One region of the Priestia sp. MDV22-iso46 genome, then DNA from elsewhere that is predicted to be linked to it. Evidence: a T-box and tRNA genes for the amino acid it is inferred to sense, from the RefSeq annotation. Region 1 holds a T-box; the other holds one or more tRNA genes.

The links. A T-box is a leader RNA that pairs with one kind of tRNA and senses whether it is charged. The one in region 1 lies ahead of thrS (threonine--tRNA ligase), so its partner is inferred to be a tRNA-Thr.
Region 2: it encodes a tRNA-Thr, which carries the amino acid that the T-box ahead of thrS (threonine--tRNA ligase) is inferred to sense. The anticodon was not compared.

Annotation. Positions count from the first base shown of each region.
Region 1 is NZ_JBZVWT010000001.1:554,670-571,198, forward strand. It holds gene AC4NPH_RS02920 (MMPL family transporter) at 1-754, opposite strand, end outside; gene AC4NPH_RS02925 (MarR family winged helix-turn-helix transcriptional regulator) at 751-1,212, opposite strand; gene AC4NPH_RS02930 (MFS transporter) at 1,469-2,677, shown strand; gene AC4NPH_RS02935 (amino acid permease) at 2,744-4,144, opposite strand; gene AC4NPH_RS02940 (hypothetical protein) at 4,530-4,736, shown strand; gene thrS (threonine--tRNA ligase) at 4,909-6,126, opposite strand; T-box leader at 6,181-6,409, opposite strand; T-box leader at 6,449-6,674, opposite strand; gene AC4NPH_RS02950 (cell wall hydrolase) at 7,907-8,365, opposite strand; gene AC4NPH_RS02955 (valine--pyruvate transaminase) at 8,558-9,859, opposite strand; gene AC4NPH_RS02960 (DUF6421 family protein) at 9,875-11,110, opposite strand; gene AC4NPH_RS02965 (DMT family transporter) at 11,138-12,076, opposite strand; gene AC4NPH_RS02970 (hypothetical protein) at 12,109-12,669, opposite strand; gene AC4NPH_RS02975 (ATP-grasp domain-containing protein) at 12,685-13,947, opposite strand; gene AC4NPH_RS02980 (MFS transporter) at 14,498-15,703, opposite strand; gene AC4NPH_RS02985 (iron-containing alcohol dehydrogenase) at 15,884-16,529, opposite strand, start outside.
Region 2 is NZ_JBZVWT010000002.1:787,181-803,709, forward strand. It holds gene AC4NPH_RS15955 (YoaK family protein) at 1-87, opposite strand, end outside; gene AC4NPH_RS15960 (catalase) at 211-2,253, opposite strand; gene AC4NPH_RS15965 (NAD(P)H-dependent flavin oxidoreductase) at 2,426-3,397, shown strand; gene AC4NPH_RS15970 (hypothetical protein) at 3,468-3,863, shown strand; gene AC4NPH_RS15975 (cation:dicarboxylate symporter family transporter) at 3,891-5,243, opposite strand; gene AC4NPH_RS15980 (sulfite exporter TauE/SafE family protein) at 5,476-6,240, opposite strand; gene AC4NPH_RS15985 (ATP-binding protein) at 6,512-7,786, shown strand; gene AC4NPH_RS15990 (TetR/AcrR family transcriptional regulator) at 8,128-9,030, opposite strand; gene AC4NPH_RS15995 (DHA2 family efflux MFS transporter permease subunit) at 9,297-10,820, shown strand; gene AC4NPH_RS16000 (Rieske 2Fe-2S domain-containing protein) at 10,856-11,908, opposite strand; tRNA gene AC4NPH_RS16005 (tRNA-Thr) at 12,119-12,191, shown strand; gene AC4NPH_RS16010 (ABC transporter ATP-binding protein) at 12,458-13,408, shown strand; gene AC4NPH_RS16015 (ABC transporter permease/substrate-binding protein) at 13,408-14,931, shown strand; gene AC4NPH_RS16020 (hypothetical protein) at 15,074-15,244, shown strand; gene AC4NPH_RS16025 (YwaF family protein) at 15,263-16,009, shown strand; gene AC4NPH_RS16030 (NAD(P)H-dependent oxidoreductase) at 16,149-16,529, shown strand, end outside.

The DNA of each region.
Region 1 (16,529 bases):
GGAAACGATTAAGTAAAAGAATGCAGTAATCCGTACCAATTCCAAACAAAATAGCTACTAAGAACGTTTGCGTGAACGTTGAAATTGGAAAATCGACATTTTTAACTAAAATCCCTAGTAACGATTGACTGATTAAGTATGTGATTCCCACAATTAAAATAGGAATAAACGGCGTCACTACTGAACGGAAAACGAGTAAAAGCAAACCTAAAATCAAAAAGATAGTAATAAACTCGGTTTTCTTTAACCCTTCTTCTGAACTGTGTGCAAAATCCTGATTAATAAGAGATGCGCCTGTTACATATGCCGTAATGTCTTTTGGCACGTTATCATAAATCTGATTCGCTATTTTTTCAACTTTTTCATCCGATCCACTGACAGTAACCGGAACTAAAACGGTTTTTTTGTCTTTAGACATTAATTGATTACGAACATCTTGATCATCTGTTAAAGGCGTTGTGACATCTTTTACACCTTTAATTTTCTCTGTCTTATCAATGATTTTCTGTATTTGTTTCTCACTATCTTTATCTAATGCGTTATCTAACTTGATAACCATGCTGATGGTATTACTGTCTTCTCCGGCATTTTTTAGAATTTGGCTGGCTCTAGATGAAACGGCATCGTCGGGAAGCTGAGACTGTCCTTTTTCACTTGCGAGCTTTGTTAAATTTGGTGCCGTTAGCATCAATATAACTGTTAAAGCTAAAATGAAGGCCGCAATCACCCATTTAAATTTCACAATAAATTTCATTCTTTGCTTTCCCCTTTTGTAGTTAACTTTTCTTTTGCCATTGTAAGAATTTCAATAAATGTATCTATTTTTTCTTCTTCTACATCATCAAACAAATTCTCAATGATACTAAAACACGCGGCATTTCCGTCATTTATTACCTTTTCGCCTTCAGCCGTAATCTTAATAAGCTTAGAACGTTTATCGCTCTCTAGTTCATTAGCGTCCCACTCCACAAGCCCTTTTTCGAGCAGTTTTTTGATTCGATTCGAAATGGCACTTTTATGAACACCTTGCAAGACTGCAAGACTGCCAGGTGAAGACGGACCTTTAATCATTAAACTATTTAACAAATCAAACTGCTGCCTAGAGACATGTTCAAAGAGGTTATGGCTGATCTCTCTATGAATTACTTCTGTTCCTACAAACAGCACTTCTTCAAAAAGTTCTACAGCTTGATATAATTTGCTTTTTGTCACTGTTTTCTCTCCTTTATTCATTTAGTTTATAGATATAAACTATTCAACTTTAAAAATAGTTTATAGGACTAAACTTTATTCTGTCAATAAATTTATGTCCGACTGTCTTCATATATGATAAAGATAAATAGAAATCCCAAAAGATACCGCTTACATCATCTTTTTTGGTTGTCAAAGCTCCATCACTTAAGTATTATTAGTAATTGACTTCTTTTCAAGGAGATATAAATTTTATACACAGAAAGGGTGATCACACATGAATACAATGCATGCTAATGAGCAGGTCAGTAAGAAAGATTCCTTTCCAATTGCTCTCATCTCGTTGACTCTTGGAGCTTTTGCTATTGGAATGACGGAATTTGTTATTATGGGGATACTGCCTAACGTTGCGGAAGACCTTCATGTTAGCATTTCGACTGCTGGCCAGCTAATTACAAGCTATGCTTTAGGAGTAGCAATCGGCGCGCCAATTTTAACCATTTTTACTCATCGACTTCCTCAAAAGCTTCTGCTTTGTTTACTTATGCTTTTATTTATTCTCGGAAATGCAATTGCTATTATTGCACCCAGCTATGGAATTTTAATGGGAGCTCGTTTAGTTACGGCATTATGTCACGGTACTTTCTTTGGAGTAGGCGCTGTTATTGCTTCACGACTCGTACAACCTCATAAACGTGCAAGTGCTGTCGCAACGATGATGGCAGGTTTAACCATTGCAAATATCATCGGGGTTCCTGTGGGAACATTTATTGGGCAACACTTAGGCTGGAGAGCTTCATTCGGGGCTATTACGATCATGGGGATTATTGCATTTATTGGTATTATTCTATTTATTCCAAAGCTTGGTCAAGACAAATTAACGGGTCTAAAACAGCAGTTTGCTGCTTTTACTCAACCAAAACTTCTTGTGATGCTTCTTTTAAGCGCAATAGGATGCGGCAGTTTATTTACTGTTTTTACGTACATTACACCGCTTCTTGAAGATGTTACAGGAGTAAGTGAACATAGCGTTACGTGGATACTTGTATTATATGGATGCGGCGTTACGCTCGGAAACGTTGTTGGAGGCAAGCTTGCAGACTGGAAGTTAATGCCTTCGGTTGTAGGTATATTTGCTTTTCTTTGTATTGTGCTGACTATTTTTACGTTTACCGTTAAAAGCCCAACAGCAGCAATTATCACGCTTTTTTTCTGGGGAGCAGCAGCATTTGCTGTAATGCCTGGTATTCAAGTAAAAATTATGAACTTAGCACAGGAAGCACCTGCTTTAGCTTCTACTTCGAATCACTCGTTTGCTAACTTAGGAAATGCTTTTGGCGCCTTTTTCGGAGGCGTGATTATTAACCATATGGGACTTACTTCACTTCCTTGGGTCGGCGCCATTTTTGTAGGAACGGCTTTTGTTATCAGCACTTGTCTTTTTATTGTGGAAACACGCAAAAAACATAGTGAACAATCGTCCTAATTCTCTAACAACCGAACAAAAAATAAAAAAAGAGCCTTTCTTTGCTGAAAGGCTCTTTTTTTATTTTTAACTCGCTTTTTTCATTTCTTTACTTGTTAATCGACTGTGTTTACGAGAATAACCGACATATACAAATATACCAAGCACAATCCATATGCTAAAATACAGCCATGTTGTTTTAGGAAGATTAATCATTAAAAATAAACAAGATAATACAGATAAAATTGGTAAAACAGGTACAAACGGCATTGTAAATCCACGTTTTAAAGTTGGGTGCGTTTTACGTAAGATGATAATGCTGACGCCCACCATGCCGAAAGTTAAAAGAGCTCCGATATTTGCTAAATTCGCAAGTTCTTTTAGATCAATAAACCCTGAAATTAACGCTCCGATAATCCCTACTAGCCAAGTAGAAAGAGTCGGAACTCCTGTTTTCTCATTTGTTTTAGCAAATGCTTTTGGCAGCAAGCCGTCGCGGCTCATGGAGAATAAAATGCGTGTTGCTGCATAAATGTAGGCGAAAATAACAGCCATGATTCCAATGACAGCTCCTGCAGCAATAACTCCTGCCACTGCATTTTGTCCTACTGAATGGAGAACATAGGCCATTGCTTCTGGGACATTCAGTTCTTTGTACGAAACAACTCCGGTCATAACAAGGCATACTGCTACATAAATAATCGTGCAGATCACAAGTGAACTAATAATTCCAATGGGCAAATTGCGCTGCGGATTCTTTACTTCTTCTGCTGATGTAGATAAGGCATCAAAACCTAAGAAAGCAAAAAATACGGCCGCGCCCCCTGTCACAACACCTTCAATTCCATAAGGCATAAAAGGAGTCCAATTAGACGGTTTTACATAAAAAGCTCCTACAATAATAAAGAGAAGGATAATAAATAATTTAACCAGCACCATAAAGTTATTCACTTTTTTACTTTCTTTTGTTCCTCTTGAAAGCAGCCATGTAATAAGAAGTGTAATACAAATAGCAGGAAGGTTCACTAGACCTCCATTTGCAGGGATCGTAATCAATTCTTTTGGCAGTGAAAAACCGAAGCCTTCTAAAAAGTTGTTAAAATAAGAAGACCATCCATTTGCTACTGCTGACATTGTTAACAAATAGACAGAAAGCAACGTCCAGCCCATTAAGTGTGCTACCACTTCGCCGATGGTTGCATATGTATAGGTGTAAACACTTCCAGATACAGGTATAGTTGAAGCAAATTCCGCATAGCACAGCGCTGCAAAACCGCATACAATAGAAGCCAATATAAAAGAAAAAATAACGGCTGGTCCAGCATCGTTAGCAGCTACTAAGCCTGTTAATACTAAAACCCCTGTTCCTATTACGGCTCCAATACCAAGAAGAGTCAAATCGAATGCTCCTAATGTTTTGACTAGAGATTTGTTTTGACTTTGTTCTAATAATTGCTCGATTGACTTCTTTTTAAATAGTTTTCCCATTGCACTCTCTCCTCTCTGTTGCCACTCATCCCTTAAAAAAACTTGAAAATGACGTTTTCCCTATTTGGCTGCGCGTTTTTACTTCAGATACAGAAGTAATTATATAGAAATAATTACTAACTTGTCTATTAGTATACTAATATCATTATATATATTTCAAGAGTTTTTGTAAGCGATTTCTTAATATTGCTCTATTTTGGATTTATAAACTAAATAAAGAGATTATCATTGTGCTTATGTATAATAAGTTTGAATAAAAATAATATTCTAAAAAATTATTTTATATATTTTTAGATAACTTTTTTACTAACTATCTTCAGATATAAATTCCTGACCTAGAGATTATTTACAGAACAATGAATGTTTTATCTTACCGGGTGTTATAATGATGAAAACTGAAGTGTATGAAGGGCGGAGAGAGATGCTTAACTTACTTATTGGCTGTATTTTACTAGCATTAGGAGTGTACTTTATGTTTAAATTTCTTTTTTACTCTCCTTCTAAAAAAAAGCGAGATCAGCAGAACATGAACAAACCATCAGATGAGGCTTCAGCTTCATCCTGTACAAACGATTCGAATGGAATAAGATAAATTTTTTTATAAAATACCGGCGTTTGTCTAAGGCAAAAGTTATACTGCTGATATATATTATCTTATACCCTTCTAGTTCAATATTCCCTTCATTTTGGTGTAAGACAAGATGAAGGGAATCACTATCCGACTTAAAAAAATCGGATTTTTCTATTTAGTAAGGTAAATAGCTTCAATAAACTCTGTTTGAATTCTTTTCTTTATTCAAGTGTACAGCTGCCTCTTCCACACTTACTGTTCCTATATTTTTCTTCCCGTGCTTTCGCATAGCAAGCGATTCATTTTCCACTTCTTTATCTCCTATCACGGCCATATAAGGAACTTTCTGCATTTCTGCTTCTCGAATTTTCAGCCCTATTTTTTCAATGCGATCGTCTACTTCAACACGATACCCTTTTAACTCCAGCTCGTGTTTCACTTTATATGCATATTCCACATGCGGCGGTGCAATAGGCAATAGTTTGAGTTGAACAGGAGCTAACCAAAGAGGAAATTGACCTTCGTAATGTTCAATCAAGATGGCCATAAATCGTTCAACGGAACCGTATATAGCGCGGTGAATCATTACGGGACGATGAGGTTTATTGTCTTCTCCAATATACATACAGTCAAACTTCTCTGGCATTAAGAAATCAAGCTGAACTGTTCCGCACTGCCAGCTGCGACCTAAGGAATCTAAAATATGAAAATCGATTTTCGGCCCATAAAAAGCTCCGTCTCCTTCATTCACCTGATAGTCTAAGCCTTTTTCACTTAACACAGATTGAAGCGACTTTTCTGCTTGGTTCCATGTTTCAATATTTCCCATGAATTTTTCAGGTCGTGTGGATAGCTCCACTTTGTAATCGAAGCCAAAATGTGAGTAAAAGTCATGGATAAACGCTAGAATGCGGCTAATCTCAGCTTCGATCTGACTGAGTTCTACGAATAAATGAGCGTCGTCCTGTGTGAATGAACGGACTCTTAGCAATCCGTTTAAAGACCCAGAAAGCTCGTGACGGTGAACTAATCCAAGCTCTGCGTATCGAATCGGAAGTTCTCGGTAGCTTCTTCGCTTGCTGCTAAACAATAAAATGGCTCCCGGACAATTCATCGGTTTAATCGCATAGTTTTGTTCGTCAACATTTGAAAAATACATATTCTCATGATAGTGCTCCCAGTGCCCTGATTGTTCCCACAGCTCCTGTTTCATCATGATGGGTGTTTTTATCTCTTGATAGCCTGCTTTATAATGCTTTTGTTTCCAGTAGTTCTCTAACTCGTTTCGAATAATCATTCCGTTAGGTAAGAAAAATGGCATACCAGGAGCTTCTTCTATTGACATAAACAGTTCCAGTTCTTGACCTAATTTTTGATGATTTCGCTTTTCTGCTTCCATTTGTTTTGACATGTTCATTCCTCCAATATGTTTTTATTTAACAAAAAAAACCGCACTCATCCCTAGTAAAGGGACGAATGCGGCCGTGGTACCACCCTAATTCCGTAAAATACCCATACGTATTTTACGCTTAAAAAGATAACGGTTTTACCGGTTGCGGTTTCAGTGTATACACATTCCCCGCCGCAGCTCCAAGGTGGTAAATTCATTTCGTTTTCTAAGGGTTCTCAGCCAGTGACCCTACTCTCTGTAAAGAAAATTCAAAAATGATTCATGTCCTTTTCATTGCTTGTATATTCTTTTTTTCTACATAAAAAACCGCACTCATCCCTAGTGAAGGGACGAATGCGGCCGTGGTACCACCCTAATTCCGTAAAATACCCATACGTATTTTACGCTTAAAAAGATAACGGTTTTACCGATTGCAGTTTCAGTTATGCACGTTCCCTGCAATAGCTCTAAGGTGGTAAATTAGATGATTTCTTAAGGGCTCTCAGCCAGTGGCCCTATTCTCTGCGAAGAAAACAGCATCTAATTCGTGTCCTTTTCATTGCCAAATACTGTTTATTAGTTGTTAAAAGCGATTATAGTGTATAAATTTAACAGAAGTCAAGAAGTAATTTTTTATTTTTTAATGGTATAGAATTACTTTATGCTTAAATTTTTGAAAAGTTACTTAAGAATACACGGACTGAAAAAGTTTTTTATTATACTATTAACGACTACATTTCATTCTTATTTTCACCTTTATTTTCATAACAATAAAGGCGAAAAAGAAAGATACTATAAGTCCTTATTTGTTTTATCTAAGCGGTATTAACGAAGTGAAACCCAATACTATCCCAAATCAGAACAAATAACATAGCACAAGCATTATCAGGTTTTTTATTTATATACTAAAATATTAAATACATCTTTTTCTGCTCACCCAAATCGTTGACTTCAATCCGTAGAAACTATTTTTTATCTAACTTTAGAGGGAAGCTCATCATTCATGCTTCCACTTTGCGGAAAAATCCGTTTTTTCCTGATTTGTTCTTTAAGAATAACATCAAGCTGCCGCTGAACTTTCCTTGTTTCATTTGTCGAAAAATACGGGTGAGCCAGATTTACTGTTTCTAACGGATCCTTGGTCAAATTGTACATTTCAATTTGATCGGGAACACGTGTTGTTTTAAGGGTAGTAAAACTTACAGGGTAACCTTCTTTAGTTCTTTACTTTCATATAAGGGTGGAAATCGCTCCTCGTCCACGATAATTAACAAAAAATTAGGCTGCTTCTGCATGTTTACTCCTCCGCGTGTTTATCAAATTTTCTGTATTGATAAACTATGTAAAAAGCACTTTTTTTAGAAGAACGGAGTCGATTCATGTCTTTTTATGCCCAAACAAAAAAGACTTGGAGGATTTCTCTAAGTCTTTCATAGCTCATTTCAATACGATATTCCTTATTTTTTGTATGCTTTTAGCTGCTGATTTCGTTTATAGGTACCAATGATACTAGGTATACCTACAACTATGCTTATCATAAAACTCCACATCATATAGCGCCAATCCCCTGTAAAAAGCGCTACTCCCATAAAAAAAAACGAGCTGACCAGCAAGAGCTAACCATGAAGCTATCCAAGCAAACATCATATTCTCTTCCACGTTATCACCTCATATTTTTAAGTATGAATGACTTCTTATATTTTACCATAAAATTCTAATTTTAAAGGTTGTTCTACTGTTTATTTTATGTACATAACTAAAAAAGCTAATAGCAGCGCGCAGCTAGCCATTAGCTTTTTCATCATTTTGCAAATACATGATGTCCTATTTTAATTGTTTCTTGTTTTTGGCGCAGCCATTGATCTCCCGTTTTATCAGGATTAAAGAAGAATAATGAACCTTTTCCTTGACCTTGGAAGTTAATTGCTTCTTCTACAGCTTTTTTTGAATCTGTGTCTGCAGGTTTATTAATTTGACCGTTGCTGACCGGACTATACTGACCTTTTTGATAAATAACGCCTTTTACAGTGTCCGGGAATTTGCTGCTGTCGACTCTGTTTAATACAACTGTCGCCACGGCTACTTTGCCTGCATAAGGCTCTCCTTTGGCTTCAGCTGACACAAGACGAGCTAATAATTCTTTATCATTTTTATTTACTTGAATGTGCTGTTCATGAGCGGGTGCTGCAGCAAATGCTGAGTAACCTGCACCAAAACTTGGGATAAGCATTGCTATAGCAATCACTAGTTTCTTTATCATAAAAATAAAAAGCCTCCTTGCTATTTCTTGACGTGGTTCATATGCTAGCAGAAATATAGGAGTCTTTCATTACAAAAAATTATCCAGTTCCAAAAGAAATTGGATGTTATTGTCTTCTTCAAACAATCTTTAGCTTATAAAACTGGACCTTTTATGATTACGTATTAGTTGCACTTCTAAATCTTAAAGAAATTATATTTTTTCTGTTTGAAATATAAAGTTTGAACTGTATATTTCCTTAACTACTGAAGAAAGAATATCAATTCCTTTCTTTAACTCCTCATCTGCAGCAGTAAGACTTATGCGAATGCACTCCCGGTTGTGAGAAGAAGATTGGCTACCGTGAAAGAATGACCCGCCTGGCACTACAATCAAGTTTTCTGCTTTTAATTTATTGTATAGATCGGTATCACTGAAAGGCAAACCTTCTAACCAAAGCCAACCAAATAACGAACCTTCCGCTTTGTGCAAATACCAAGGAATATCATCCGGCATACGTATAGTTAAAAGATTTTTTAAATAGTCATGTTTTTGTTTATAATGAGTTCTTATATGGTTAGCTGAAATTCCGGCTAACTGCCCGCTTTTTAAGGTGCTAACCACCATTCGCTGACCTAACCTAGAAGAGTGAATCAAAATATTTGATTGAAATGCTTCCATTACTTTTATGAAGTCACTTTTTCCTATAGCAATTCCTATTCTCTCTCCAGGCAATCCGACTTTAGAAAGACTCATGCAGTGAATGATATTATCATGTATGATTGGATCCATTTCAATAAAATTAATAGCAGGAAAAGGCGGTGCGTAAGCTGAATCAATTAGCAATGGAATGTGATAGTCCTTGCACACTTGGGATATAAGCTGTACGGATTCTTCAGAAAGAATGTTGCCGCTTGGGTTATTAGGTCTTGATAATACAACAGCTCCGACGTCTGGGTCCTGAGCTATTTTATCTTTAAATGCTTGTTTGTTAAATTCATAACGAAACGTATGATGATCAAGCTTTGAGAGGATAGGAGGAATTCCTTCTATTACACCTTCCTCAAGCGCGACTCCACTATACCCAGCGTAATCTGGCAGCATAGGTATTAATGCTTTTTTTACTCTTCCTTCTTTACTTGTACCGCAAAACGAATTTAAAGCTAAAAAAAAGAGATTTTGACTTCCCGAAGTGATCAAGACTTGTTCTCTGTCCAGTTTAATACGATAATTCGTAAAGAAATATTCTCTTATGCAATCAATTAATTCATGCGTACCGTAACTAGAACCATATTGGCTAATCAAATTTTTTAATTGTTTGTCGTTCACAATATCCTTTAAAGCTTCTTCCCACATTTCATAAACTTGAGGGAGAATGGCGGGGTTGCCAGCACTTAAATTCACATATTGATTAAGATTGGAATTGAGCACTTCTTGGATATCATGCATAATAGCGCGAACGCCTACTTTATTAGTCATTTTGTTTCCTATTTTACTTAAATGCAAAGCAGTCACTAGTGCACCTTCTCCTTAAAGATTATGGTCATCGAATAGTAAGTATGGAACTTCAATCTTTTTATTTTGCTGATTAATAAAGTAATTGTCCGGGATAATAAATTTATCATCGTTCTCACTAGGTAATAAGTATTTTCGAACATAATGTTCAGCTTCTTCTTTATAGTCAAGGTCACTTTGAATCGTTTCAAGTTCTTCAATTTCTTTTACTAAAAGATCCAGTTCTTTTAAGCATATGTCTAAATCTAAATAAGCATGGTCTCCTTTTCGGGATATTGAACGCCCATTTGCAACTAACCAGCTAAAAAGAAAAAATCCTGTTCCAGAATCAAAGTTTCGGGGTGCATTATGCTGACTAGGGTATCTTAAAAGTCGTTCAAAGAGAACAAATTCCGTTATCTCTTCCCAAAAAGGATATTTTCTTTTATGAAGAGTCAGCACCGTCTGGCAATCTACTTTAACTTCTTCTAGTATGCCTGCAAAAAAATTCATTTTCGCCTGTATATGTTGGTCAAAAGGTTTATTTCCGCAGTGATGGTAATAATCATGCAGATATCCCCAAATCACCCTTGCCTGATAAGTGTCTTCTCTATTCATAGTATGAGATTTAAAGTTAAAATCAGGAAAGATAGAATACGCTCTTTTTAATGTATCCTGATTGTATATGCTGTGAAATTTATTAAAGAAAAATATCGCGAAGTTTTGACTTGTTACCTTTTCTTTTGTTTTTACATTCTCAGGGAAAAATACAATACACTTCCCTTCCATAAATCCTTGAGTACCAGCTAACAGCTTTAAAGATTCACATCCATTTTTAGGATGAGGAAGGTCTGCTTCAATGGATTTCATGATTTCAGGTTCATCACGAACGGCGATAAAGGCTTCTAAATAAAACCCTCTTTTTGTAGGGCCATTAGGCGTTACAATCGGTCCTAAAAAGAACGTCGCCTCCCCGTTTGCAGGCGGGCTATAAGCAATTAACGTTTGATCAAAATAAGGAGCTTGATCGAGTCCTCTTTCAATCCAATCACATACGTCATTTTTTAATGCATTCCACACTACAGGTAAATTTAAAGAGCTATATATTGTTTCAGTTTCAGCAACTACTTTTAATAAGAGTTCTCTAGCTTTTTCGTAATTTCTTTTGACCTCTCCATTTGGGCCCTGATATTTTCTTATCTCATATAGAGCAGGTACTATTTTATCGTTTAATAACTCCACTAAACTTTGGGTATGATTTTTTGTTAACATGATTAAAACCCTCCTTTTTTAGAACAGCTACTTAGCAGAAATATTTTTAGATGATGTAAGAGTAGAGTTATTCGTGTTTTTCTCTACTTGCTTTTTCAAGTTAATAAATATAACCCCTGCTATTACAAATGCTGTACCTATATAGACCTGTTTGTTTAATGTTTCACCTAAAAAGACAAACCCTACATATAAGGCGATAACCGGTGAAATAAATAAATGCGCCGTTGCTTTTGATATATGCCATTTTTTTAATAAATAAATATTAATAGAAAACCCCAAGACCGACCCTATAATGGCCAAATATAATAATGAGATAAGACTAATACCAGAGAAAGTGCGGTTTCCATTTTCTACAAACAAACTAACAATCAGTAAACAAGCGCCTCCACTTAGCATCGAAAAAGAATTAAAGGTCATAATAGGCAAGGATTTTATGCGAGATTGAACTTGAACAGTTATAAAAGCAGAACCTAGCATAGCCATTAAAATGACAATCATAGCTACTATTTGAATCACATTCCCCTGTATAAACAGCTGATTTCCAAATACAACGCTCATACCAATTAAGCACATGACTACACCTATCTTTTGTCCTTTTGTAGCTGGGGTTCCTTTAAATAAGCGATTAAATAAAAGGGCAAACACTGAAATGCTGGCAGCTAAAACGGAAACAAGCCCGCTTGGCAAATAGACGGATGCCCAATAAACAGAACCAAACGGTAGAGCAAAGTACAAAATTCCGTTTAATGCTGAAATAATTACTACTTCTTTTGAAATGGCCATTTTTTTTGTGAGTAAGAGGTAGAGGGCAATTATTAAACTAGCAATTAAAAACCTCATACCTGCTGACCATAGAGGCAAGCTATCCTTTAATCCAGTCTTTTGAAAAGCCCATGTCGTTCCCCCGATGACGGCTAATAGACAAAACAAAAGATGTACATGAATACGGGTTAATTTAGAAATCACTGTTTCACCTTATTTCTTTTTTAAAGTTAAGCCTATTTTCTTCCGTGGAGCGTAAAACACATCGGCACTTCTCCAAAATCTTTTACAACTGTTAACCCCTGCTCGTTAGCGGCTTTACTCGTTGTAATACATGCGTCTACCTTTCCTTCTAAGCAATCAATCGCCGCTTGAGCATTACTATTTACTAACTGAACATTAGGACTGATGGAATGAGCTAAATCAACAGGGGCAGGATGTGAAGCAATTAACAGGTTATTGTTTGTTATCACCTCTTCTTTTGAGGCAAGCACCATGTTATACGTTGGCATAATAAAGCTATCTACTAGCTCTAAACTAGTTAAGTTTTTGAACACAATATCATGTAAGTAAGGATATACCGCGCAGCCTAGAAGAGCAGAACTCTCTGTTTCTTTCACATGAACTAAAGCTTCTTCCAACGTTTGATGTAAAAAGACCTGACCTTGTATGCTTTGGCGTTCGAACCACAGATAGCCTGCTTTTTCACAATTTGTTCCTTCAGGCCCTAAGGTATGGATAATGCTAATTTTTTGAAGCTGCTTATTTTTCTTACTAGACGACTCTGCAACTATCATAGCCTTTGATACCCCCTATGCGTTTACTTTATTTTTATAAACGATTTTTACTTTGTTATCTAAATAGCTGTAATACTGCTCACAGTCGGAATAAGAGTCATGAGTGGTTAAAATAAATCCAGGGTAACCTGAAAAGTGCGGATATGGTAAAATGTCTGTCCCTTTAGTTATAAATTGAATAACCCTTTTTACTTCAGTATCTCTACGCACGTCTTCTAAGCCTCGAATTTCTTTAAAAATCCCATAGCCTTGCACAGGGATAATGTAGTTGCCCACCACTTTCTTTCGTTTTCTTTCATTTTTTAATACAGGAGGTTTTAATCCTAATACATAGTAAAAAACTAGCTCCATATAGTTAATACCTGTACTTTCCTTTACGATATAATGAGAAATCCCAGATCCTCCAATGCGCGCTCCTATTTCAATTACATAAGGTTTTCCCGCTGGATCCAGGCGTAATTCAATATGAGCCGGGCCATTCTCAATCCCTAAAGCATTTGCTGCTCTAGCTGCTTCTCGTGCAATAGATTGCCAAACGTTTTCTTCTAGCTGAGCTGGAGCTATATAAACACCTTCTTCAAAGAAAGGTCCTTTGGAATTTCCTTTATAACCTATAGAAAGTACATAAACTTCCCCTTCTACAGAGAACGTTTCAATAGCAAACTCTGGCCCGTCTATAAATTGTTCAATTACCATGCCCGTTTTATTTTTTGTGAATTTACTTAGGTCTTCTTCATTTACGCGTCTCACTTTTTCTATGCTGTCAATCAGTTCTTTTTTATTATTCGCTCGTGATACACCTTGACTGGAAAATCCGTTAGAAGGTTTTACTACGACAGGATAAGGCAGTGAAAGATTCTTTAATTCCTCCGTATTTTCAACCTCTTTAAAATACGGAGTGTTAAGATCATTATCTTTCAAAACCTCTCTCATCTTCTGTTTGTTGCGACAGTTACTAATCACAAACGGTGATAAACCAGGTAAGTTTAATTCTTCTGTCAGCTGAGATACAAACTCTAATGCAGGCTCATATAATGTCATAATGCCGTCAAAAGGATTTTTGTGATGCTCTGCTTTAATAATCTCAAGAGCTTTGTCTGGGGTGTGAAATAAATCGATGGGTATGAAATTTTGTACGTTTTTAAGATGCTTAGGTTCTACTTCTTCCTGGTTATAAAAAAACGTCACTTTAATTCCGAGAGCTTCTGCTTCTTCAAAAATAAACGGTAAATATGTATTTTGTAACACAACTGCTAGATGCTTATTTTGTAACGGCATTTACTTCCCCCCTACTTTTAAACAGCTCTTCACTGTTCGATGACTAAATTCTAATGACCGCTTCATATATTTGTCAATTTAATTTTATATAACATTAGGAATATATAGAATATTTGATATATTAGTAAAAAGTTAAGAAAAGAATGGGTTATAGGGTTAATACTAAAGCGAAATTAAAAGCAGGAATTTTGCTATTTGATTATAAAGATATTGTTAGAAAAAATTTAATGAGAATTTTTATAAAAAAAGAAAGGTCGACATAGATTCAACCTTTCTTTTTTATATTTTTTATTAAAATAGATATTAACCATTTATAAAGTTACATCTTTTTCAGCCATCTCATTTAGTATTCTTTTTAATGCAATGTCGGGGTTTAATGCGGGATCCTTTATATTCACTTCTTTCATATTGCGCTCCTTTTTCATAGATATATCCATTTTTCACTTTCTTGTTTGAATTTATGTGAACCCTTTTTGTTTACTATAACGAAAGAGAAAATAAAAAGAAAAAGAAGTGAACTTATAATTCACTTCTTTTTTTGACGTAACATTTATTTCATAGGCTGCAAATGATTATTAGCTTTTTGTTTTGCATCACGCTGAACGAAAAAAATGATGCAAAGCGCCAGAAGATATAAACATGCAAAAGCTGTTATGTACCAAAGTGCTGAGGTAATTCCGCTTGCGTCCATAGTAAAGCCAATAAGCGCAGGAAAAATAGCTCCTCCAAGCCCTGAAAAACCAGTAATTAAACTTGTTACAATACGAGCAGATCCGGTAAATGTATGATTAGCATATACCATCGTAATCGAATAGATACCTGACATTGCAAGCCCTAAAAACCCTAATAAAATATAGCCTGCGACAGCTTCTTTTAATACGATAAACAGCACTAAACTCACAATTGTTCCTCCAATGCTGCCAAAAAGATAGCGTTCGTATGTAACGATTCGAATAATCCATCCAGTAGCCACTCGTCCTATTAGCATAGCCACCCAAAAAACGCTTATGCTTAAAGTAGCCTGTGACGGAATTACATCTAGATACGTGATAAAAATAGACGAAAGAAAATTATTCATACTGCTTTCTACTCCGGCGTACATAAAAATCATCACACTAAAAAGAGCAAGTATTTTCCATCTTTGATTTTTAGCAAGCACAGGCGCAGGTTCTGAGTTGGCGTCTGAAGAATCGCTTTCTGAAGTTAAAACAGTCTCTTTTTTAAAAGGAATCATTTTGCAGACCACAACCATTAGTAAAGCTAGTACACTCGTTATAAAAAATGAAAACCTCCAGCTGTTCTGCGAAATCAATAAGCTAGCTACTAACGGCATCAACAGCGCACCTAGACCAAATGATACTTCTAAATAACTCATAACAATAGCTCTTCTACCGATAAATACTTCCATCATTAAAGTAGCTACAACTACTTCCAATGCGGCTACACCAATACCGTTTAAAAAATTGAATGCAATAATCCACTCAAATGGAGGCAATAAAAGCATACCTATTTGTGATAGCGCTATCATTAGTGCGGCAATTGTAAGTAAATTCATTTCTCTGAAGCGTCCTAATAGAAAAGAAGATAGCGGAACTCCTATCAAAAATCCTAAAGAACCTAATAATACAAGCTGTCCGCCAACTGTATAGGACACATGATAATGTGTTAGCAATTGCGGTAAGACGGACCCTACGGCTGTAATGACTAATCCGCCCAGCAAATAAAGCGCATATGAAGCTAGCGCAAACTTTTTCATCTCCCCACTCCCTTAAATTCTCTAAAACGTTCTCTCTGTACTTAATTATAAAGCTTTTCCTTTAGTTGTTAACTGAAATTTGAGAAAAAAACCATTCTTCCTGCTCTACTTAATTTCCAGTCATTTATAAGATAAACCAAAAAGAAGAAGACAGATGTCTCCTTCTTTTTGGTTTTCACTTTACAGTGACGCTTTTAAAATAGCTAAAATATCACCTTTATTTAGTTTTTTAAAGTTACCGAAACCTCCGTACTCCATTTCACGAGCAGCAATTCCAGCAATTTCGTCTAGTCGCTCTTCGCCGATATCGTAATCTGCTAAGCGAGAAGGTGCACCAAGACTGGACCAAAAAGCGCTTAACTTATCGATTCCTTCTAACGCAATTTCTTTGTCGCTTTTACCTGCAGTTTCAATATCGAACATACTTGTCATTACACGCTTCATACGAGTTACATCTTGATCTACAACGTGTCGCATCCAATTTGGGAATAGGATTGCTAAACCGCCTGCGTGAGGAATGTCATATACAGCTGACACTGCGTGTTCAATAGTATGTGAAGCCCAATCTCCAAAGTAGCCCATTTGAAGTGTTCCGTTTAGCGCGATTGTTCCGGAATATAAAATCGTTTCGCGGTGCTCGTAGCTTTGCAGATCTTCTAGTAATTTCGGTGCTGTTTCAATTACTGTTTGTAATACGGAATAGCACATACGATCTTGTAAAGGCGTGTTTTTCACGTTATGGAAATATTGTTCAAATACATGGCTCATCATGTCTACCATGCCGTAGATAGTTTGATCTCTAGGAACAGACATCGTGTTCACAGGA
Region 2 (16,529 bases), on a different contig from region 1:
AATTCCAAGAATAACTGAATTTGCCGTTGCAGCTTTTTTGAATCGTTTCGTTAATTGTAAAAAGTAAGATGATTTGTTTGTGAGCATGTCTTCCTTCTGCCTCCTGAAAATCTAAGATGCATTATCTAGTATAAGCAAAAGAGAAGCTTTTCTTCAATTACTGCGATTTCATATAAAAAAGATAGGGTAGGTCCCTATCTTTTTTGTAATTTATATAACGTGACGATTCCAGTGGCGGTGAGCTGAAATAGCTTCAATAAATTCATCTGTAAAGCGTGTAGTTTCTCCAGTTACGACGCCGGGACTACTATCTAATCCAGCAGCTTGCAGCCACTTAACACCTTCATCCGTCGCGCCAATTGGTTTAAAATGCTTGAATGCTTCTTGAGCAAACGTCAGTGCTTCTTTACGAAACTTCTCATCAACTGACGAACTTCCGACAACATAAACCGCATCGAATAAGACAGAGTCACTTGTTAAGAAGGTGTGCTGTACTTCAAGCTCTGACCCGTCTGTTCCTTTTACGTTTTGGAGGGTTGTGCTTACAATTTCAGGCTGAATGCCCTGTTGTTTTAAACTGTTTAACACCTGTGATAGGTCACTGCTAAAGTCATTAGCTACAATGACAGCTACTTTACGCGTATTCGGCTTTTTAATCGTTTGCTCCTGACTAAGAGCCGGAGATGACTTGGTCACTGGCGCGTCTTCTCCAGATGGAGGCGTTGCACCAATCGCTTGTGCTACTTGTTTAGCTAGCACTGTACTGACGTTGGCAAACATATCAACGACCTGCTGCTGAACAGACTTGCTTTTTACTTTTCCAAGTTCAAAGCTAAAAGCACTGATAATATGCTCTTTTTCAGGGGCGCTCATGCTATTCCAAAATAGCGTTGCCTGTGAAAAGTGGTCTTTAAAACTTTCGCTGCGGCTTCGAACTTTTCTTCCTTCCACTTTTTCTTGATAGTGAGCATAACCGCCTTCTGATTCAGGTACAGGAGCCGGCGTGTTGGTTGCAAGAGAGTTTCTGTGATAGCTGACAGGTCCTTTGTTAATCGTTTGACGTCCGTAACCGTCTCGTTGGTTGTTATGAAACGGGCATACTGGACGGTTGATTGGAAGTTCGTGAAAATTCGGACCGCCAAGACGAATAAGCTGGGTATCTGTGTATGAAAACAATCTTCCTTGTAAGAGAGGATCGTTAGAAAAATCAATTCCCGGTACTACATGCCCCGGATGGAATGCGACTTGTTCCGTTTCGGCAAATACGTTGTCCACATTTCGATTTAAGGTCATTTTTCCAACTAGTTTGACGGGAATGTCTTCTTCAGGCCAAAGCTTAGTTGGATCGAGAATGTCAAAGTCGAATTTAAATTCATCTTCCTCATCTATGATTTGAATGCCTAGCTCATATTCAGGATAGTCTCCGTTTTCAATCGATTCCCATAAATCGCGACGATGAAAATCCGGGTCTTTCCCAGAAATGGTTTGAGCCTCGTCCCAAACGAGGGAATGCGTTCCGAGCACAGGCTTCCAGTGGAATTTGACAAAATGAGCTTTTCCTTCTGCATTAACTAAGCGAAAAGTATGTACGCCGAAGCCCTCCATCATACGCAAACTGCGTGGAATTGCACGGTCTGACATTGACCACATGACCATGTGAGCAGACTCTTGGTTATTGGCGACAAAATCCCAAAACGTATCATGTGCTGAAGCCGCCTGCGGCATTTCGTTGTGTGGCTCAGGCTTAACAGCGTGAATTAAATCCGGAAATTTAATCGCATCTTGGATAAAGAACACGGGAATGTTATTTCCAACTAAGTCATAGTTTCCTTCTTCTGTATAAAATTTTGTTGCAAAACCACGGGCGTCGCGCACCGTTTCAGCTGAACCTTTAGAACCTGCTACAGTAGAAAAACGGACAAATACAGGTGTTTTTACAGACGGATTCTGTAAAAATTTAGCTTTTGTATATTCACTGAGAGAGTCATACAGTTCAAATTCTCCGTGAGCAGCGAAGCCTCGTGCATGAACGATGCGTTCAGGAATGCGCTCGTGGTCAAAATGCGTCATTTTTTCACGGAAATGAAAGTCTTCCATAAGGGTTGGACCACGTTCACCCGCTTTTAAAGAAAATTCATCTTCGGAAAGCTTTAACCCTTGATTGGTTGTGAGCGCTTGGTTTCGATCATCTGTTTTAAACTGCTCGAGCTGTTCTTGCTTGCTTTTTTCATTTACAGGGTGCTTTTTTGTCATACCTGTCTTCCTCCTTGATCTTCAGTTAATAATCATTACAAAATGTGTACCCTATCAAAAGTTGAAGCAAACAGAAATGTTGGAATTTTTTCGTAGGAAATCCGTTATTTTCTTGTTATGATTATGAATAAGTATTCATAAATACAAAAATAAAAGGAGAGGGGATACATAGATGAAAACACGGGTAACAGATTTATTAGGGATTCAATATCCAATTGTACAAGGAGGTCTTGCGTATTTAGCGTACGCAGAACTTGCCGCTGCTGTCTCAAATGCAGGCGGGCTTGGACAAATCACAGCTATGACGCTCCGAAAACCTGAGAAACTACGAGCTGAAATTAAGAAAGTACGTTCTTTAACTGAGCGTCCTTTTGGCGTTAATTTTGCTGTGGGAGGTCAAACAGAAGGTTCTTATAAAGAACTTCTCGACGTAGCAGTAGAAGAAGGCGTGCCGGTTGTTTCCATAACAGGAGCAAATCCCGCACCTATTTTTGAGAGATTAAAAGGAACGGGAATTAAAACGCTCGTACTGGTAGCCAACGTGCGTCAAGCTCAAAAAGCCGAGAAGCTAGGAGCAGATGCTGTCATGGCAGTGGGGCAAGAAGCAGGAGGACATATCGGACGTGAGGATCTGGGTACAATGGTATTAATTCCTCGAGTAGCTGCGGCTGTGTCAATTCCGGTTTTGGCAAGCGGAGGGATTGGAAACGGACAAGGATTATTAGCAGCGTTATCATTAGGCGCTGAAGGGATAGAAATGGGAACACGTTTTATCGCGACAAAAGAATGTGTAGATGCCCATGATGCATATAAACAAGCTATTGTAGAAGCCAAAGAAACCGATACTGTGGTTATTAAACGTTCGTTCGGGGCACCTGGACGCGTATTGAAGTCCCACTACACTCTTGACATTATCGAGCGTGAGCAGCAAGGAGAGAGGTACGAAGAGTTAAAAGACGTCATTAGCGGAGGGGCAAACTGCCGGTATATTTATGAAAATAAAATCGATGAAGGCTATGGATGGGCAGGCCAAGTCGTTGGACTGATTGATAATATTCCAACGGTGCAAGAGCTTTTTGCCAGTATGATAGAAGAAGTAGAAGCTGGTTCTAAACGACTGCTGAGTATATTGGAAAAGAAGTAGAGATACAAGCCGTCATACCGCAGCAATTATTCGCATATTTATAATCTATATCTCTAAATGAGGTGAGAGAATGAAAAGGATGCGAGCATTTGCTATTATGACGTTTTTAGTAGTAGGTTCAGGGTATGCAGTTTTTACTAAAAAAGAAGAAGTTTTCAAGACTCAGCAAGCACAAGTGTACGAAGAAGCAAAGCCTGTTATTAAACAAATGGACAAACTGGATATTTGGCATAAAATCAGCAGCGGTTTAACTGAAGCGGGCTATGAATCAAGGGGCGTGAATTCTTCCCTTTACTCAAAAGACAGAGTAGAGCTGGATGTGTATATGGAGCCTTCCGTTTCAGCTGATGCCAAAACGCAAGAAACGATTAAACAAATGGTATATAAAATACTCGAAGAAAATAAGTTTCAGCAAAAGGCCTTTCATGTAACAATTAAATTCCTGCCCGAAAAACAAGCAAAATAGACTTGTCTCGGCCAGGAAATTTTTTTGTTAAAATGCTTTTTCATTGGCTGCTGGAATACTCTCTGGGAGAGAAATTTCAGCATTTTTGGGCTGATACGCAATTTTTCCGTCCAGCACATCATTTGCTTTTTGTAGATCTAATAAATTTTCCCATCGTGCGATAATAAAAGCAGCTACCGCATAACCAATAATATTAACTGTAGTCCGGTAATTACCCATAAAGCGATCAGGAGCGAGCATCAGAGAAACGGCTGCTACCGGAATGGATCCGGTTGCTGCTGCGGTAGCAGAGAGAGCAACAAAAGCTGATCCTGGAATACCAGCCATTCCTTTAGACGTAAGAAGAAGAACACCAAGCATTAAAAGCTGATCAGTGAGGCTCAAATCCACGCCCGTTGCTTGTGCTAAAAAGACGAGGGCAAGAGACAAGTAAATGGAAGCACCGTCTAGATTAAACGAATAGCCCGTAGGTACAACAAGGCCGACGACTGCTTTGTTGCATCCTGCTTGTTCGAATTTATCCATGAGCTGCGGCATAACGGCTTCAGTGGAACCCGTAGCAAATGCCAGCATAATTTCTTCTCGTATATATAGAATGACTTTCCACAAACTTAATTTTAAATAGATTCGTAAAATAACAGCTAAAACAAGAACAAATGCTAGACAAGCAATTGTCATAGCGATAAACAGCTTTCCGAATGCAGCAAGTGTTCCAAGACCGTACTGACTAACTGCAAATGCCATGGCACTAAACGTGGCAAGAGCCGTTAATTTCATAATGTATCCCATAATTTTAAACAATACATCATTTACTTTCTCCAATACATTTAAAAGTGTCTCTGCTGTTTTTCCACTTATATGGACAAGCGCGATGCCAAACAAACAAGAAATTAAAAGCACTTGAAGCATGGAGTTGCTTGAAAAAGCACCAACTGCACTGTCTGGAATCATATTAAGAAAAAAATCACCTTCACTCGGAAGTTCGGAGCCGTTAGTTTTCGCGTCCACTTCGCTTGTGCTTAAGCTTGAAGGATCAACATTCATACCGGTGCCGGGATTCATTACGTTTGCTACTAATAGACCGATTAATAGAGCGAATGTTGTGACAATTTCGAAGTAAAGAATGGTTTTTCCGCCGATACGCCCAACTGTTTTAATGTTTCCAACCTTGGCAATTCCAACAACGACTACTCCAAAAATAAGAGGAGCAATCAGCATTTTGATAAGCTTAATAAAACCGTCTCCAATCGGTTTCACAGCATTCCCGAAGCTTGGCCACAGATATCCTACGGCTATGCCAAGTACAATCGCCATCATAATTTGAAAGAAAAGACCTTTATAAAAAGGTTTTTGCTTACTTTTTGCCGCTGTTTGTGTCATGTGTTCTCCCTTCGTCGTACAATTTTTTAGATATCACAATAGATGTTATGTTTTTTTACATTTTAACGTAAGGTTGTTTGAGGTGTCATTGGTCTCTTTGACTAAAATTCAATAAAAATATTAGTTGAAGTGTATAAGAAGGGAAGGGAGTGGTTTAAAACATTATTATTTTTAATATAGATCTTTAAAAAAACTAATAAAAAGCACATGCAAAGGCATGTGCTTTTATTTGTTAAATTAATTTAATTCCGCTAATTAGAATGATGGTTGCCATAATGGCTTGAAGCGGTCTTGAAGGCACTTTCGTTGATAAACGGCTTCCGATTAACACACCTGGAATAGATCCAGTTAATAGGTTAGCAGTCAACATGTAATCCACGCTTCCGAAGCTTGCATTTAAAATACCAGCCACCGTAACGAGAAGAAACGCATGTGCAATATCAGTTCCAACTAGCTCAGATGTTTTTAGCTTAAATAAGTACAGCATCGCAATCGCAAATAATGAGCCCGAACCAATCGATGTTAGTCCGACAATGAATCCAAAGACTACACCAATTCCGATTGTTAATCCTTTTTTCTGATTTAAGTCCATTTCTTGAAAACGATTTGGGCGAATGAATTTATCAAAAAAGACGCGAAAGATAATTGAAATGGCAACCAGTGTCATGACATATCCAAGAGCGTGCTTAATAATCGTTTCTTGATGCTCGTGAAAAGATGGAAATGCATGAAGTGTGACAATGGCAAGAACAGCGCTCGGAATACTTCCGAAGGCTAAATATTTTGCTAATTTAAAGTTAATGGTTCGCTGTTTATAGTGCTGAGCGACTCCAAATAATTTTGTGATAGAATTGTAGACAAGATCTGTTCCTACGGCAATGGAAGGGTTAATGCCGAGTACAATCAGTAAAGGTGTTAATAAAGCGGCGCCTCCAACTCCCGTTAAGCCTACTAGGGTTCCGACGAATAATCCCATTAAGGTAATTGATAGTTCCATGTTTCTTCCTCCTACTCTCAAAACCAAGTACATTGATCTGATTATAGAGCATTGTAGCTCATATGTAAATAAAATTCTGAATATTTTTAGTGGAGTTGAAAAGGTTTTCTTTGCCTTCACTATTTTGGGGAACGGACGATAAAGTCATAGGAAGTTATAAAAAAGTAAATAGAATACGTTTATTTGTCTATGATTACGCTCTAATTTGTGTTACAAATGTAAATGCAATAAAAGAGTTTATTTTTATCTCATTTGAAAGACCGGTGAATACATGAGTTTTGTCACGAAAGATTTGTTAATTAATTTTTTATTTATTTTATTGGCGCTGTTTTTAGTGCAGATGTTTTATTTAATCAAGTATGCTAAAAAAATTCATTGGTGGAAAGATCGTTATATCGCGGTATTTCCGATTTTAGCTATTATCTTTTGCCTTTTGTTTCCGGTTAACGGAGCTTATGTCCCCGATGATTATCGAATGGATTTACGAAGAATTCCTTATATTTTAGGAACGCTATATGGAGGCTGGCCGCTAGGAAGCTTGCTTTTTGTCTTTATTTTACTGCTGCGCTTGCTAATTGGCGGGTACGATGTAGGGTTTTTATCAACACTAATTGCTCTTCCGATTTTATCCATTCCTTTATTTTTCATAACAAAATACTTTTTACATTTCTCATTAAAAAATAGAATTATCGTGAGCACCTGTCTTAGTGTAATCGGTTCTTTATTAGCTATGCTTGTATCTATTTTTGTCTTGCACGTAACAAGCATTCCTATTAGCGTGTGGGTTCAATTCGCGATTTTAGATGTAGCAGGCATGTTTGTCATTACCATACTGTGGGAAGCGATACGGGCAAATTTACTAGTGCTGCAGCGCCTGATGAAAGCAGAGAAACTAGAAATTGTCAGTCATTTAGCTGCCAGCATCTCTCATGAGGTGCGAAATCCTCTAACGGCAAGCAGAGGATTTATGCAAATGCTGCAAGAAGATGAAAAAGAACCTGCTAAAAAACGCTACATTTCCATTGCGATTAATGAACTAGATCGTGCAAAAGAAATCATTGATGATTACTTGCTGTTTGCCAATTCTGCTCCGGAACGAAATGAAAAAATGAATATTTCAGAAGAGATTCATCATGTCACCCATATTATGACGCCTCTTGCCAATATGAATGGAGTCGCTATTGATTTTACATTTGATGAAGAAGTGAAGTTCTTCGTAATGGGAGAAAGAAGAAAGCTTCAGCAGTGCCTAATCAATTTATTTAAAAATAGTATTGAAGCCATGCAAAATGGAGGCACGTTAACCGTTAAAGTAACAAAAGAAGGCGGAGCTGTTATTGTGGATATTATCGATACAGGCTGCGGCATGACGCAAGAACAAATCAACCGGCTAGGCGAACCGTATTTTACAACAAAAGAAAAAGGTACGGGGCTTGGAACGATGGTATCTTTCAGCATTATTCATTATATGAAGGGAAAAGTGAGTGTGTCTAGCATAAAAGGAAAAGAAACGTGCTTTTCACTTCAATTTCCACTTTGTGAATAAAGAGACTGGAACAAAAGTTATTTAGTTGAAGGAAGATCCGAATGAGTTTGATTCTTGAGCGAGAATCAAACTCATTCGGATTTTTTCATTGGTAGGGTAAATGTAGGTTTCATCTATTTAGTTGCTTCTAGCGGTTGATGAAAGGGCAAAGCGAAGACTCCTGCGGGAAAAGCGGCACAGGTGAGAGCCCGCAGGAGCGTACGCGATGAGGAGGCCCACCGGCCGCCCGCGGAAAGCGAAGTCTTGCACGGAAATCAACAGCGATGTCTCAAGCGGTTCAGCTCATGTATCCCATTTATTCGACTTTAAATTGGAATGATTTAGTTATGTCTTAATCTTTTTTAATGAAGTTCACTCACATACTGATCAATCATCGTTTGCAGTTCCTCTAGGGGCGTTTTACTGTTGTTAACAGACAGCTGCTTTAACGATTGAAGGGCACTATCCACAACAAACTTGCGGGGATTTGATTGTTTAAACAGCTCTTCTTCAATAAAACTAATAAGCTCTGTGCATTTTTGACGCTCAAATTCATCAGTAAATTGTTTGTGAACCTGTTTTTTTAAATCGATAAGTGCTGCAGAAATGTCCTGTTCTATTTGATTTTTAGTATTCGGGCAAGATGGAAGCCATTCTTTAATCGTTTGCGGATCGAGCAAAATGTCTCCTGCATTTGCTACTTCGTCTACAAGAGGAAGCAGGCGCTTGACACTGTAGCTTATGATCTCATGCGGGTCAGTATTTGTGCCGTTAACCATAAAATTATAGTGAAAGTTGCGATGAAGCATGCCAAGAAACATAATTGCACAATCTAGCAGGTACGGTTTCTTTTCTTGTCCAAATAAATCAATGAACCGCTTGTAAACCCAGTTTACTTCAATAAACTGGGTTTTTTTTATGTATGCTTTTAAATCAGGATCATTGGAAACAAATACTTCTTCAAGTAATGTAAAAAATTTATGTTTATGATGGTTTTTCATCTGTGCATCAATCTGTTTAACAAATACATCTACATCGGTCAGGCTTTTACCAACCAGCAGCTGGTTTCGCTCTTGATCAATTGTTGTATGAAGCCAGGTGAAAACAGCGATTAATAATTCATTTTTTGAAGAAAAATAGTTGTAGAATGTTCCTTTTGAAATGCCGCTATAATCAATGATGTCTTGAATAGACGTAGCTTGAAATCCTTTTTCAACGAAGAGATGGTGTGCATTTTTTACAACTTGCTGTTTTCGGTTATTCATTATTATCACCTAAATATAAAATTAGACTCATGGTCCAACTTTATGATACATGATTTAAAGCGTTTACACAAATGTTCTTTTTTAAAGAAATGGACGATATCACGACAACATATTGATATAAAAGGGTTATAGGAGTAAAAAAGTCGATAAAATAAAGGACATGAACGCAAGATTTTTCGCTTGCATAAATTGAACTCACAGTATAATATACTCTATGTAGAACATGTGTCTAAAAAAATGAACTTGAAGTATAAGGAGGTACAATAATGAGTCAATCGATAAATCAAATGGAAAAGCCGCCTTATGGCATAATTGCTATTTTGTTAATAGGCGCTTTTATCTCATTGTTGAATGAAACGTTATTAAACGTGGCGCTGCCATCTATTATGAAAGACTTAGATGTGACAACGTCAACTGTCCAGTGGCTTTCTACTGGTTATATGTTAGTGAATGGTATTATGATTCCAACTACCGCTTTTTTAATTCAGCGCTATTCTGTCAGAGGCTTATTTTTAACGGCTATGACTTTATTTACAGCAGGAACCATACTTGCCGGCGCTTCGCCCGTATTTTCGGTCTTGTTAACCGCTCGTATTATTCAAGCATCAGGCGCAGCCATTATGATGCCGCTTTTAATGAACGTATTGCTCACAAGTTTTCCATTAGAAAAACGAGGAGCTGCTATGGGGATTTTCGGTTTAGTTATGATTTTTGCTCCGGCAATTGGTCCTACATTATCAGGGTGGCTAATTGAACACTATGAGTGGAGAATGCTGTTCCACCTTGTTACGCCAATCGCGGCAATTGTATTAATAGGCTCTTTCTTCCTATTAAAAGACAAAAAAGAAAAAGTGGAAATCAATTTGGATTTCCTATCACTTGTGTTATCTACGATTGGATTTGGAGGACTTCTATACGGATTTAGCTCAGCAGGGGATAAAGGCTGGGATTCTGTGGAAGTATACGGCACCATTATCGTAGGAGCTGTGGCGCTGATTTTATTTATTACGCGTCAGTTCAAGCTGAAAACACCTATGCTTGAATTCCGCATTTTTAAATATCCAATGTTTGCTTTATCATCAACGATTTCAATGGTGATCACAATGGCATTATTCTCAGCCATGCTGCTAATGCCAATTTATGTTCAAACGGTACGAGGCATTTCTCCGCTTCATTCAGGATTACTAATGCTTCCGGGTGCGCTGCTAATGGGTGTGATGTCACCGATTACCGGAAAATTATTTGATAAATTCGGAGCGCGTGCACTGGCTGTAACGGGTCTAACGATTACAGCCGTTACGACGTATTTCTTCAGTAACTTAGAGCTTGATACGACGTATACAACGCTCATTACGCTTTACACGCTTCGCATGTTCGGAATGTCTATGGTGATGATGCCGGTTATGACAAACGGGTTAAATCAGCTGCCGCAACGCTTTAATCCGCATGGTACTGCGATGAATAACACGCTTCAACAAGTATCGGGAGCTATTGGTTCGGCTCTTTTAGTAACGGTGATGTCAAACCGTACAGCTACGCATGCAAAAGAGCTCGCTCAAGATGCAATGAGCGGAGCAGGAGCAGCGAATGCAACGGCAGCCGGGGCAGCTCAAATGAAAGAACAGATTGGGATGCAGGCAATGGTACAAGGAATTAACGATGCGTTTGCCGTCTCAGTAGTACTAGTGGTGGTTGCCTTAATTCTTTCATTGTTTATGAAACGCGCCACGCCGGCAAGTGAAGATGAAGTGATAAAGGAAAAAGCAGGACGCGAGCAGTTTGCTAAATAAAAAAGAAATCCCCGCTGAGACAGCGGGGATTTCTTTTAGCTTGTATATCTAAAGCTTAAGCCCATTTTCTTTAATAATTTCCGGTAGCCGATGGACGTTTGATCAGCCATAATATGCGCTTCCATCTGCAGGTCTAAAGGCAAGTCTTCAGGTTTTTGGTTTTCAACCATTTCACGGTCTTCGTCAAAGACGCGAAGGTTAAAGTCATACACACCTTCAACGGGAGAATCTTTGTCAAAGTTTCGAGCGATTGGTGCGAATAAACGTGTTTCGCGGGCTGAAATAGGAGAGACTGCATTCATAATCCACAGCTCTGCGCCTTCTGGGAAGTATACTTTTAGCGTAGCTGTAAACGGCGGATAAACATCAAAGACGCGAAGCCATTTAAAATCAGGTGGATTTAAATGCTGCTGTTCTTTGGAATAATTGCTCACGGTGCTGGTATATTCTACATGAAGCCCATAGTCTGTATCGCTTACTTTATATTTAGGCACAAAGGCGTTGTTTCGATCACCAAATGTGTCCGTGTGCACCCAAGCAAAATGAGCTACGTCTAAAAAGCCTTCCATTTGACGACCGGCCGAACCCATGATATCAAAGCTCGGACAAACAATTTGCTGAAAATCAGGGTCCTCCCAAGCATCGAAGTAAGGCAGGTTATCTTGTTCTCCTGTCAGGGAAGTCCATACTAATCCAAATCGTTCAATAACTGGATAGACGGCCATACACAGGCGGGGAGAAATGTTGGCATCAGGGTGAGCTGGAATCGACGTGCATGCGCCGTCCGTTGCATAGCGGAAGCCGTGGTAAGGACAGACAATTTCATCATCTTCCACCCAGCCCATGCTAAGCGGGGTGCCTCGGTGAACGCATAAATCACGAGCCGCTACTACTTTGTTTGTCGTGCGGTATAGAACTAGATTTACATCTAGTAGTTTTACGGACGTTGGTTTCTCTGTTACATCACTGCAGCGTGCGACCGGGTACCAATACTTGGCGAGCGTCGTCCAATCTTCCAGGCTGAACGTGCAGTCTCTTGGGTAGGGAGTTGCCGTTTTTGATTTGGTCATGGTTGGTTGTTGTTCCATCTATTTTCTTCCCTTCTTTTGTAAGCTCTTTTACTAAGGGTAATATAAAAAAAGAAAATTCACACAATTTATGTAAGGAGTTCTAACATAAAATATGGAACTTTGTAGAAAGTGCGAATTTCAGAAGACGCAAATTAGAGAATATACCAATAAAAAAATTTAAAAAAGCGCTTCCTAAATAAATTTAAACGTGATATAATTTTCCAAGACGCTGGTGTAGCTCAGTAGGTAGAGCACTTGCATGGTAAGCAAGAGGTCGCAGGTTCGATCCCTGTCGCTAGCATACTAAAAAAACCTTCTTTCTTGTTGAAAGAAGGTTTTTTTATTTGTGTTGACTTTAAAATTCTTCTCCGAATTATTCTTCCCCGCCTTGTGAAAACTTTAACAGTTTGATAGCCTTATTAGGAGGCTATGAGAAAACATGTGTATCTTTTCCACTATGTCTTATGAATCATATTTAGAAATATTCTTAAAAGAATGTTTATTGCCTCTAAGTATTGGGTACACGAAACTAGGGGTTAAATTTCAACAGGGAGTGTGAACGATAATTTGATTACGTTTAAGAATGTGTCAAAGCAATATCCAGACGGTACGACCGCCGTGAAAAATATTAATCTAGAAATTAAAGAAGGGGAGTTTTTCGTTTTAATTGGTCCGAGTGGGTGTGGGAAGACAACCACCTTAAAAATGATTAACCGTCTTCATGATATTACCGAAGGAGAACTATACATAAAAGATAAGCTCGTATCGGCCCACAACATACATAAGTTACGCTGGAACATTGGCTATGTCCTGCAGCAGATTGCTCTTTTTCCTCATATGACCATTGCTGAAAATATAGCCATTGTACCCGAGATGAAGCATTGGAAGAAAAACAAAATCAAAACGCGCATTGATGAACTGCTTACCTTGGTAGGACTAGACCCAAAGCAATATAGAAACCGAAAGCCGTCTGAGCTCTCAGGTGGCCAGCAGCAACGTGTAGGTGTAGCACGTGCCCTCGCAGCCGATCCCCCCGTTATTTTAATGGACGAACCCTTTAGTGCCCTCGATCCGTTAAGCCGCGAACAGCTTCAGCAAGATATTATTAGCTTAAAAGAAAAAATCAAAAAAACATTTGTGTTTGTTACGCATGATATGAGCGAAGCGATGACGCTTGGAGATCGTATCTGCCTGATGAAAGATGGGGAAATTGTTCAAGTTGGAACCCCGGAGGAATTCATTCAAAAGCCTAAAAATGAATTTGTAAAAACATTTATTGGAAATCAAGGCAATGCTTTATTTGAGACATTGGATATGTTTGTCAAAGAAAGTGAACAGCCAGACGTAGAGCCTACTGAAGAGCTAGCTTCAACCGCCACTGTTCAGCAGGCAATGGACGCCCTTTACGACCATGAAGCAATAGCCGTGAAAAAAGGGAGCAAACGCATTGGCGTTGTAACGCGCAAAAACCTATTAGCGTTTCTTTCTGATAAAACGAAAGAAGGAGGAACGCTGTAATGAATGCACTAAGCACATTATTAGATCAACGAGGAGATGCACTGTTTCAAGCTCTTCTTGAACACATTCAAATTTCCGTACTGGCTCTTGTTATCGCCGTATTAATTTCAGTGCCGCTCGGACTGTACTTAACGAGGCATGACCGCATTGCTGAACCGATCATTGGCGTAACAGCCGTACTGCAAACCATTCCTTCACTCGCTTTATTAGGATTACTGATTCCTCTTGTCGGAATTGGAACCTTTCCCGCGGTTATTGCACTGTTTTTATATTCGCTTCTTCCTATTGTACGAAATACATATACCGGAATTAAAGAAGTGGACCCATCTTTAATTGAAGCATCCAAAGCCATGGGGATGAACTCGTGGAGACGATTAATCAAAGTAGAACTTCCTCTAGCACTTCCTGTCATTATGGCCGGAATTCGCACAGCGATGGTACTCATTATTGGTACAGCGACAATCGTGGCTCTTATCGGAGCGGGCGGACTCGGAAGCTTAATTTTGCTTGGTATTGACCGAAGCGATAATAGTTTGATTTTATTAGGAGCCATTCCAGCCGCATTATTAGCGCTTATTTTTGATGGAATTCTGCGAACGATTGAACACTCAGCTAAAAAAGGGTCCAAAAAACGCTCGTTTATTATGATCATCGTATTAATACTCATTCTTGTTTCTCCGTTTGCAGCGATGAGCGCAACAAAACCAGACCTTGTTATCGGAGGGAAGATTGGTGCAGAACAAGATATTTTAATTAATATGTACAAAGAATTAATTGAAGATCAAACCGATATGAAAGTAAATCTACGTTCGTCGCTTGGGAAAACGGTATTTGTATTTGAGGCTCTGCGTAACAAGGAAATTGATTTGTACCCTGAATATACGGGTACAGCCATTGTGACGCATCTAAAGGAACAGCCGGACAGCAAAGATGAAACAGAGGTGTACAAGCAGGCAAAAGAAGGATTTCAAAAGAAATTCGGCCTTGTCTATTTAGATCCAATGAAGTTTAATAATACGTACACATTGACCGTAACAAAAGAATTCGCTAAAGAAAATAATCTAACAACTATTTCAGATTTGGCAAATGCAACAGATAAAGTAAAAGCAGGGTTTACGCTTGAGTTTAAAGATCGCGAAGACGGCTATGTAGGCATTCAAAAAGAATATGGCCTTACCTTCCCGAATATTAAAACGGTGGAGCCGAAGCTTCGCTATCGCGCTGTAGAAAAAGGCGATATTAACGTGCTTGATGCTTACGCAACGGACCCTGAAATCAAACAGTTTGGTTTGAAAGTCTTAAAAGACGATCAGCAGTTCTTCCCTCCGTATCAAGGAGCGCCTGTGCTTCGTGAAGATACGCTAAAAGAGCACCCTGAACTGAAAAAAATCTTAAATCAACTGGGCGGTAAAATCAGTGATGATGAAATGCGTGAAATGAACTATCAAGTAAATGCGAAAGGAAAAACGGCTGAAGAAGTTGCTCATCAATTCTTAGTGAAAAAAGGATTAATTAAGGAGTAAAAACGAAGAAAAAAGCTAGGACAACAGTATGTTAGTTGAAAGAAGATCCGAACGATGAATCGTTCGGATCTTTTTATTTTAGTTGTTTCTAGCAGTTGATTGGAGGGCAACGCGAAGACTCCCGCGGAAAGCGAAGCCTTGCATGGAAATCAACTGCGGTGCAAGAAGTGATCCATACTTGATTATTTACTCCATTCGTCCGTCTTTAGATTGGCGTGATTTCGTTATGTCTCAATCTCTTTTTAATGCGGGAGAAGCATTAATGAAAATGAGGCCTTATGAACAAGCTAAAGGTACCGAATTTGTTTTCTGATGGAAGGGAGGCGCTTTTATGAATTCATTTTTTACGTGTCATCCTGTACAACATTCCTTTCAGCTTTTTTCAGTTGAACATCTTGTAACTTTAGCTATTATCGTGATCATAGGAGCATTTATTTTTTTGTGTCGAAAGCAGCTGCGAAAAAAGATGTTTGTGTTCATTTTGCTTTCACTGATTCTAATTGCTTCAGAAACAGCCTACCAGGCTTGGGAAATCAGCTGCCATCAGTGGTCCGCTGAAACTTCCTTGCCTCTTCAGCTCAGCGATATAGTCGTGCTGCTGGCTGCTGTTATGCTGATAACCAAAAGCAGGCTTCTTTTTTATTTTGTGTACTTCGCAGGAATCAGCAGCTCTGTTCAAGCGATGATTACCCCGGACCTTGGCGGCTATGCGTATGCCCAGTTTCGCTATGTGCAGTTTTATGTATCGCATGGCGGTGTGGTACTTGCTTGCTGTATGCTAATTGCTGTCTGCAGATATGAGCCGACGTTTCGTTCTTTATGGGTAAGCGTAGTATCTGTTAATCTGTACGGAGGTTTTATCTATGCTATGAATCGTTTACTCGGGGCGAATTATTTATATATGATGAAAAAGCCAGAGCACGCTTCCTTACTGGATGTTCTTGGACCTCATCCTTGGTATTTAGTATGGATTGAAGGAATCATGATTCTTAGCTTTCTTGTCCTTTATCTGCCGTTTTGGGTACATAAAAAAATTAAAGGTGATAAAAACAAAGTCAATTTTATTGAAGCAGAATGATAATACTGGTAGTTTATAAGTGTAAACTAACTCAGATTTTCTGAAGGAAAAGGAAAGAATGACTGAACAAGCCGTTAGAGGCAAGCATAAAAATAGAAAAGAATAAAGCAAGCACAAATATCAGAAGGAGAGTATCAAAATGAAAACACTGGTTATTTTAGCGCATCCAAGCTTAGCATCTTCTCGTATTAATAAAGCGTGGGCAGAGCGAGTAAAAAAAGAAGAGAATGTGTACGTTCATGATTTATACGCAAACTATCCTGATTTCAAAATTGATGTAGAAAAAGAGCAGGAGTTAGCTGTTCAATTCGATCGTATTGTTTTTCAATTTCCATTTTACTGGTACAGCTCACCAGCACTCTTAAAAGAGTGGCAAGATGTTGTCTTAACATACGGCTGGGCTTATGGAAGCAAAGGTACTAAACTTCAGGGAAAAGAGTTTGTCGTAGCTACTTCGACAGGGGGCCCTGCAGAAGCTTATCAAGAAGGGGGATACAACCGTTACCCAATGAATCATCTG